2 linked regions of the Paraneptunicella aestuarii genome follow. Each later gene encodes a partner of the first gene's protein in a complex. Links are inferred from orthologs where the notes say so. Each region holds a gene or a part of one and is shown in the gene's direction. Other genes may lie near its edges.

The links. The genes of interacting proteins can lie anywhere in the genome.
Region 2: the proteins of uvrB (region 1) and uvrD are in contact, whole or in part, in a crystal structure (PDB 7EGT), measured with the Thermus thermophilus proteins. The link is inferred for Paraneptunicella aestuarii from one-to-one orthologs. Residues at the interface, in WP_096411307.1 of Thermus thermophilus: Glu23, Leu25, Arg26, Asp27, Gly28, Glu29, Arg30, Phe31, Arg55, Glu326, Asp327, Phe328, Glu379, Ser382, Gln383, His398, Gly400, Arg401; in WP_096412145.1 of Thermus thermophilus: His654, Arg656, Phe657, Gln666, Asp668, Glu669, Lys680, Arg681, Leu682, Ser683, Lys685, Tyr686, Ala687.

What each region holds. Positions count from the first base shown.
Region 1 is NZ_CP074570.1:3,726,705-3,732,073, reverse strand. Bases 1,290-4,289 are described here. They hold uvrB (excinuclease ABC subunit UvrB), read left to right. Parts: upstream 1,290-1,787; coding sequence 1,788-3,791; downstream 3,792-4,289. Other genes in these bases: KIH87_RS14275 (LysR family transcriptional regulator), read left to right, coding at 4,033-4,289; KIH87_RS14285 (MATE family efflux transporter), read left to right, coding at 1,290-1,788. Outside these bases: more of KIH87_RS14285, read left to right, coding at 406-1,289; more of KIH87_RS14275, read left to right, coding at 4,290-4,956; cysE (serine O-acetyltransferase), read right to left, coding at 5,042-5,369. UniProt on the Escherichia coli protein: The UvrABC repair system catalyzes the recognition and processing of DNA lesions. A damage recognition complex composed of 2 UvrA and 2 UvrB subunits scans DNA for abnormalities.
Region 2 is NZ_CP074570.1:277,390-280,384, forward strand. It holds uvrD (DNA helicase II), read left to right. Parts: upstream 1-411; coding sequence 412-2,580; downstream 2,581-2,995. Other genes in the region: KIH87_RS01205 (DMT family transporter), read left to right, coding at 1-293; KIH87_RS01215 (response regulator), read left to right, coding at 2,639-2,995. UniProt on the Escherichia coli protein: A helicase with DNA-dependent ATPase activity. Unwinds DNA duplexes with 3'-5' polarity. Translocates on single-stranded DNA with 3'-5' polarity. Initiates unwinding more efficiently from a nicked substrate than double-stranded DNA.

The sequences.
Region 1 (5,369 bases):
ACTTGATTTTTGAGAATTTTAGGTGTTGTTATTGCCTGCGAAATGTGGTTGTCCTTGTTCTCTCGAAAATGAAAAACGAGCTTTTCTCATAACTCTGAAAAATGACAGTTTTGTTAAGAAGTAAAACCTGAGTTTTAAGGTAAATTCTTTGGTATGAGTTAGAACGAATATTTGTATCGAAATATTCAGAAAGCGTAGTGTTATGTTGGTACATACTCTAGAATAGCCCTCTTTGGTCGGCATTTAATTCCGAGCCATGCATTCAATGCTCTGATGACGTAAATAGCTGTATTCACCAGGGCAGCACAAATTAGCACTGAATAGCCCTTCCCGACCAGTCTTCTGGTTCTTTGTTATTCAGAAACGTATTCCAATAGATATATACCTTCTACAGAGAACAAGCGCGTGAGCACAAGTAATAACAATGACTTATTGAATGGCCCCATCGGTCAGACAATTAAAAATATGACGATGCCAGTTGTGTTCGGCATGATCCTGTTAATGACGTTTGGATTGGTCGATACATTCTTTGTCAGTTTGTTAGGAACTGAGCAACTCGCGGGCATTAGTTTCACATTTCCAGTAACGTTTACCATTATTAGCTTGAATGTTGGGTTGGGCGTAGGTACGTCTGCTACCGTCGCCAAACTGCTTGGCGCCAAAAACGCAGATAAGGCTCATATTGTCGGGAGTGGTGCGATAACTTTGGCTGTGTTGGTTGGCATTTTAGTGACCTTGATTGGCTGGGTGACTATTGAACCCATATTCAACCTGTTAGGCGCTGAGCAAGGTCAAATGGTGTATATCAAGGATTATATGCATGTTTGGTATATTGCCAGTGTTTTTCTGGCTATTCCTATGGTGGGTAACAGCGTACTGCGTGCCAATGGCGACACCAAAACACCCAGCATGATTATGGCTTATGGTGGTTTAATTAATGCCGTTTTGGATCCTATCTTGATTTTTGGCTTTGGTCCTATTCCTGCCTTGGGTATTCAAGGTGCGGCTATTGCAACAATGATTGCCTGGGCCGTGGGAAGTGGCCATGTCATCTATTTGTTGGCGATAAAACGTAAGTTGATCCTGCCACGCTTGCTACGTCCTTCTGAATTTAATGATGCATTTAGCGGTATTCTAAAAATCGGTATTCCTGCTGCGGGTTCCAATATGTTGACTCCGATCGCAAATGGGGTGCTTACTGCTATTGTCGCGGGTTATGGTTCTGCGGCTGTTGCAACCTGGGGGGTTGGAAGCCGTCTGGAATCTATTGCGGGTATCGTGACTTTATCCTTGTCGATGACTTTGCCACCTTTCATCAGTCAAAACTATGGTGCTGAGAAAATGCATCGAGTGAAGGAAGCTTATTTGAAGACGATGAAATTTATTATGGTTTGGCAGTTATTCGTGTTCTTCGTTATGTGGGCTGCTTCGCCTCTCATTGCTATGGCTTTTGCTAAAGATCCGGAAGTAGAACGCTTGATCCAGTTATTTTTGATGATTGTGCCACTCGGTTATGGCTTGCAAGGTATTGTCATTTTGACCAATTCATCCTTTAACGCCATGCATAAACCCATGTCTGCACTAGTATTAAGCATGATCCGCTTGTTTGTATTTTTAATCCCTGTGTCTTATTTGGGTAGCATGGTATTTGAATTGAAGGGCATCTTCTGGGGCAGCGTTGTTGCTTACATGGGAGCAGGTACCGTGTCTTATATTTGGTTTAATCGCTTACTCAATGAAGAAATGTCGTTGTCTGAGCAAAAAGAGGTTGCCTTGCAGGAGGGGTAATGTCCAGAGGATTCAAGCTCCACTCGAATTACCAGCCGTCTGGTGATCAACCCGGAGCCATTGAGCAGTTAGTTGAGGGATTAAGTGATGGTTTGGCATGCCAAACCCTTCTGGGAGTAACCGGTTCCGGTAAAACATTCACTATGGCCAATGTGATTGAACAAACACAGAGGCCAACGCTTATTCTGGCGCACAACAAAACGCTTGCGGCGCAATTATACGGGGAGATGAAAGAGTTCTTCCCGGATAATGCCGTTGAGTATTTTGTCTCTTATTACGACTATTATCAGCCCGAAGCTTACGTTCCCACTACCGACACCTTTATTGAAAAAGACGCCTCTATCAATGACCACATAGAGCAGATGCGATTATCGGCAACCAAAGCGCTTATGGAACGCCGCGATGTTGTTATTGTGTCGAGTGTATCTGCGATTTATGGTTTGGGTGATCCTGAGTCTTATATGAAGATGCTGTTGCATTTGCGTCAGGGAGACCTCATGGATCAACGCGATATTTTGCGTCGTCTGGCTGAGCTGCAATATAGCCGTAACGATGTGAATTTTGAGCGTGGTACTTTTCGCGTTCGTGGCGACGTGATTGATATCTTTCCGGCGGATTCAGACAAGCAAGGGATTCGGGTTGAGCTGTTTGATGAAGAAATCGAACGGATCAGCATTTTCGACCCTTTAACCGGCGCGGTTGAAAAAAATGTGGCCAGAGCGACAGTGTTCCCGAAAACGCATTACGTTACGCCTCGTGAAAAAATTCTTAGCGCTATCGACCATATCAAAGAAGAATTGAAAGAGCGTCGAGAGCAATTGAAAGACAATAACAAGCTGGTTGAAGAGCAGCGTATTACTCAGCGTACTCAGTTTGATATCGAAATGATGCTGGAGTTGGGATATTGCTCCGGCATTGAGAACTACTCTCGTTATTTGTCGGGTAGAGAACCCGGTGAGCCGCCACCAACCTTGATTGATTATTTCCCATCAGATGGCTTGTTGTTTATTGACGAGTCTCACGTCACGGTTTCCCAGATCGGTGCCATGTTTAAAGGCGATCGCTCTCGTAAGGAAACCTTGGTGGAATTCGGCTTTCGCTTGCCGTCAGCGCTGGACAATCGACCTCTGAAATTTGATGAATTTGAACGCTTGTCGCCACAAACCATTTATGTTTCCGCGACGCCCGGAAAATACGAACTGGAAAAATCCGCAGGTGATGTGGTTGAGCAGGTGGTAAGGCCAACAGGTTTGCTCGATCCCATTATTGAAGTGCGCCCTGTGTCGACCCAGGTTGATGATTTGCTATCTGAAATCCGTAAACGCACCGTGGTGAATGAGCGGGTCTTGGTGACCACGCTTACCAAGCGTATGGCAGAAGATTTAAGTGATTATCTCGACGAACACGGCGTTAAGGTGCGTTACCTGCATTCAGATATTGATACGGTTGAGCGTGTGGAGATTATCCGAGATCTGCGCTTGGGACGATTTGATGTGCTGGTAGGTATTAACTTACTGCGTGAAGGTCTCGATATGCCGGAAGTATCGCTGGTGGCGATTCTCGATGCTGATAAAGAAGGCTTCTTACGTTCTGATCGTTCTTTAATTCAGACTATTGGTCGCGCAGCCAGAAACCTTAATGGTAAGGCGATTCTTTATGGCGATACCATTACAGGGTCGATGCAAAGAGCGATTGAAGAAACCGAGCGTCGTCGTGCCAAGCAGGAAAGGTATAACGAAGAACATAACATTCAGCCGCAGAGTTTGAATAAACCTGTAACCGATGTCATGGATCTTGGCGAAAGCAAATCAAGTAAAGACTCACGTAAAGTGGCTGAACCGAAAGCAGAATATCGAACTCACAATAGTAAACAATTGTTGGCCGATATTGCGGCATTGGAAAAACGTATGTTTGAACATGCCCGTAATTTGGAATTTGAAGAAGCCGCTGCATTGCGTGATCAGGTAGAAATTTTGCGCGCAAAGATGGTTGAAGTTTCCTAGAGTTTGGAGTTGATAATTATCCGAATGGTTTTTCGTTATTTTTATTAAAAACAATAAGTTAATTTATTTTTTTCGTGTGTTTTGCTTATCGGGCAAAACAAGGATTTTGAAAGAATATTACAATCAGTGTTTGCGCATAAGAGAAATATCAGTATAGTATGCAAACTTATACCTTAGAAAACAGTGCCTGATAAGGGTGCTCTCAGAAGGATTTTTCTGCCGTTTTTCAGGTGACAAAATTATGCTGAATCGTTTGCAAGAGTCGGATATAAAATTACTTAGAGTCTTCTATGCCGTTGCGTCCTGTAACGGATTTACCGCTGCAGAGCCGGTATTGAGAATGCAAAGACCCAATATCAGTGCTGCGATCAAGAAGCTCGAAGAGCGACTTGATTTGGTGTTGTGTCATCGTGGTCGCGGTGGTTTCCAAATGACCAAAGAGGGTGAACTGGTCTTTCAGGAAACCAAGCGTATTTTCAACGCGTTTGACAGCTTCGTGTTTAACCTTAAGAGCTTACATGATGATTACTCTGGTCATGTGACTTTGGTTCTCATGGCAAGCTTGCCTCCTAGTGTGGTTGCTGCAGTTGCTCAGGCAGTGCGTAGCACAATGAAGAAATTCAATGATATTCATATCAACATTCAAACCCGCCTTTACCATGAAGTCGAGCATGTTGCTTTATCGGGTGAGTGCCATTTAGTGGTGTCCTGCTACGATATGGTTAAGCCTGAGTCAGTGAATTTTCACGAAATTAACGCCTCTTGTGTTGGGCGTTTGTATTGCTTGAAAGATCATCCACTTGCTAAAAAATGGGCGCGTAAAGTGACTCCTTTGAATGTGCAAGAATATCCTGCTGTCGGGATTTCAGGCATGCCATCCGGTAACTACGTGCGTGGTGAAAATCGTCTTTCTATTCAGACATTCTCAGACTCTTACGAGTCGTGCTTATCAGCCATACTGAGTGGTGAGTATGTTGGATTATTGCCTGACTATTTGGCGGAATCTGAGGTGGGGCGAGAGCTACTTACGCCAATTGGTGGTGAACTGTTCCAGTTTGAGCAACAGCTTTATGTACTTAATGGTAAAAACACGCGTTTAAACCCGGTTCTCAAATACTGTATTAAAGAGTTGGCTTATTTTATTGAGAATCAAGCGGGCCACTAGCTTGCTTGATATCCCCAGCACATAAAAGCAGCACATAAAAAAGGTGTCTAAGTCAGACACCTTTTTTAATGTTCACTGTGGATGATTAATCTGCACCGGCAAAGTCGGTTTGATCCATGGTTTCACCAGGGTTGCCAACACAAGTGCTTCTTACTTTGGCGGGGACACCCACAACGGTGACATGTTCTGGTACATTATTCAGTACCACGCTGCCTGCACCCACTTTGGAACCTCGACCAATCTCGATATTACCCAGAATTTTTGCACCTGCGCCAATCAACACACCTTCGCGAACCTTGGGATGTCGATCGCCTGATTCATTGCCAGTACCACCTAATGTGACTGATTGCAGAATCGAAACATTGTCTTCGATAACGGCGGTTTCACCTACGACGATACCGGTTGCATGGTCG
Region 2 (2,995 bases), 3.5 Mb from region 1 along the record:
TTGATTGGCGAGACATGTCGATGGACTTGCTGTATCTGGGCGTAGGAAGTGCCTTGGGCATAGGAATTTATCAGATTTGTTGTGTTTTTGCTTATCGCCATGCCGACGCAGGAGCCGTGACTATCGCAGAATATTCAGGTTTAGTCTTTGCCGCGCTAATGGGTTGGTTGATATTCCATGAAATTATTGGTTGGCGCACGTTACTGGGGATTAGTTTGATAGTGTTACCGATTTTGTGGCAGTCACGTAAAGAGCACAAACTTTCTATTTTAAAGCTGGAGCAGGAAGGTTGACGAAATCACTTGAAGGGTGAGGAAACGTTTCCCGTTAATAGAGTGTATAAATAACCAGTATTTAAAGGTATAATCCGGGCAATTTTCAGATAAAAACCAGATAAAAGACATATTGCCCATGGATGTATCCCACTTACTGGATAACCTGAACGACAAGCAGCGTGACGCTGTGACCGCCCCTGCTTCCGACCTGCTCATTTTGGCGGGAGCTGGAAGCGGTAAAACCCGGGTGCTAGTACATCGTATTGCATGGCTGGTTCAGGTTGAAGCCATTTCTCCCCGTAACATTCTGGCTGTTACGTTTACCAACAAAGCTGCCCGTGAAATGCGCGGGCGTGTTGAGCATTTGTTGGGCATTCCTTTACAGCATATGTGGATGGGCACCTTCCACGGTTTAGCGCATCGTCTTTTACGCAGTCATTATCAGGATGCGGGCTTACCTGAGCATTTCCAGATACTGGACTCTGACGATCAATATCGCTTAATTCGACGCGTGCTTAAGTCTTTGAATCTGGATGAAAAGCTTTGGCAACCCAAGCAAATTCAATGGTTTATTAATGCTAATAAAGACGAAGGATTACGCCCCAAGCATGTTGATGTGGGGGATAATCCCGAACGTAAACGTATGCGCGATATTTATCAGGCATATCAGGACGCTTGTGATTTGTCGGGGTTAGTGGATTTTGCTGAATTATTGCTGCGTGCTTATGAGCTTTGGTTAAATAATCCGCATATTTTGGCGCATTACCAACAGCGTTTTAGAACGATTCTGGTCGACGAATTTCAAGACACTAACAACATTCAATACGCCTGGTTACGTTTGTTATGCTGCGACAGCAACAATATGATGATTGTCGGCGACGATGATCAATCCATTTACGGTTGGCGTGGCGCAAACGTCGAAAACATACATCATTTTTTGCGTGATTTTCCCAAGGCTCAAACGGTTCGATTAGAGCAGAATTATCGCTCTACCGGCAATATCCTGAATGCCGCGAATGCGGTGATCGATAACAACTCAGGCAGACTTGGCAAGAATCTGTGGACTGAGTCTGGTGATGGTGAGTTGATCCGTTTGTACGCCGGTTTTAACGAAGTCGATGAAGCGCGTTTCGTTGTAGGGCAAATCGAGTCCTGGATTGACAAAGGTGGCTCGCCGGATGAGAACGCCATTTTGTATCGTAATAATGCTCAATCACGGGTATTAGAAGAGGCTTTGTTACATGCAGGGTTGCCTTACCGTATTTATGGCGGCGTGCGCTTTTTTGAGCGTCAGGAAATCAAAGACGCACTAGGCTACATGCGTATGGTTAATAATCCTTTGGATGACGCAGCTTTTGAGCGCATTATTAATGTGCCAGCCAGAGGTTTAGGTGATAAGACTGTAGCGCAAATACGTGAAGCCGCGCGGGCAACGCAGAAGTCGCTATGGCAAGCCAGTATGTTAATGCTGCAAGAAAAACGCTTAACGGGAAGAGCGACCAATGCATTACAAAGCTTTGTGGATTTGATCCTGTCTTTAGAGCAAGCCGTTGGTGGTGCAAGCTTGCAGGAACAAGCGAAAGTTATTATGCAGAAATCGGGAATTTTAGCCATGTATCAGTCTGAGAAGGGCGAAAAAGGCGAAACCCGGGTTGAGAACTTGCAAGAACTTGTCACCGCTTGTGAGCAGTTTGTTCAGGCCGAGGAAGATGAAAATATGACGCCATTGGCGGCTTTCCTGGCTCAGGCTTCGTTAGATGCGGGAGAAACTCAGGCTGATACTCATGAGTCGGCAGTGCAATTAATGACGATCCACTCTGCTAAAGGATTGGAGTTTCCACAGGTATTTTTGACTGGCGTGGAAGAAGGTATGTTCCCCAGTATGCAAAGTGCCGAGGATATTGGGCGATTGGAAGAAGAGCGTCGTTTGTGCTACGTTGGAATGACACGTGCGATGCAAAGGTTGTTTATTACTTATGCCGAGAACCGTCGCTTGTATGGGCAAGATAAATATCACACACCTTCACGTTTTATTCGTGAAATGCCGGCAAAATGTTTAGAAGAAGTGCGCCTGCGCTCAACGGTTTCCAGACCTGTACAGAAAAGTTACAGTAACATGGCATCCCATGAAGCGTTTGAATCGACAGGTTTTAGTTTGGGTGAGCGTGTCAGGCATCCTAAATTTGATGAAGGCGTGGTATTGAACTATGAAGGCAGTGGTGAAAACGCACGAGTTCAGGTGAATTTTGAAAATCATGGGACAAAGTGGCTGTTTTTAGGCTATACCACTTTGACTAAAGTCTAATTAAAAAGACGTAGTTTCTGCGTCATAATCGGGTCTATTTTTCCTCGAAACAAACACTATGCACGAATCAAAGCGCAAAGTTCTGGTGATTGAAGATTCCATTACCAGTATGAAGGTCATCAAGCATCTGCTTAAAGGCGCAGATCTTGAGCCTATTGGTGCTGCGAGCTTAAGGGAAGCCAGAGAGGTATTATCTCGCTCGGGGTCTGATGAGTATTTGTGTGCAGTCGTTGATTACTGCTTGCCTGATGCACCTGAAGGTGAAGCTATCGATTTCTCTATTGAGTATAATGTTCCCACCATTGTTATTACTGGCAGACTGGATGAAGTCACGCGCACTAATGTTTTGGCAAAGGATGTTGTTGATTATATTCCCAAAGAAAACGCTCAGGTTTATGAATATCTGGTGCGTTTG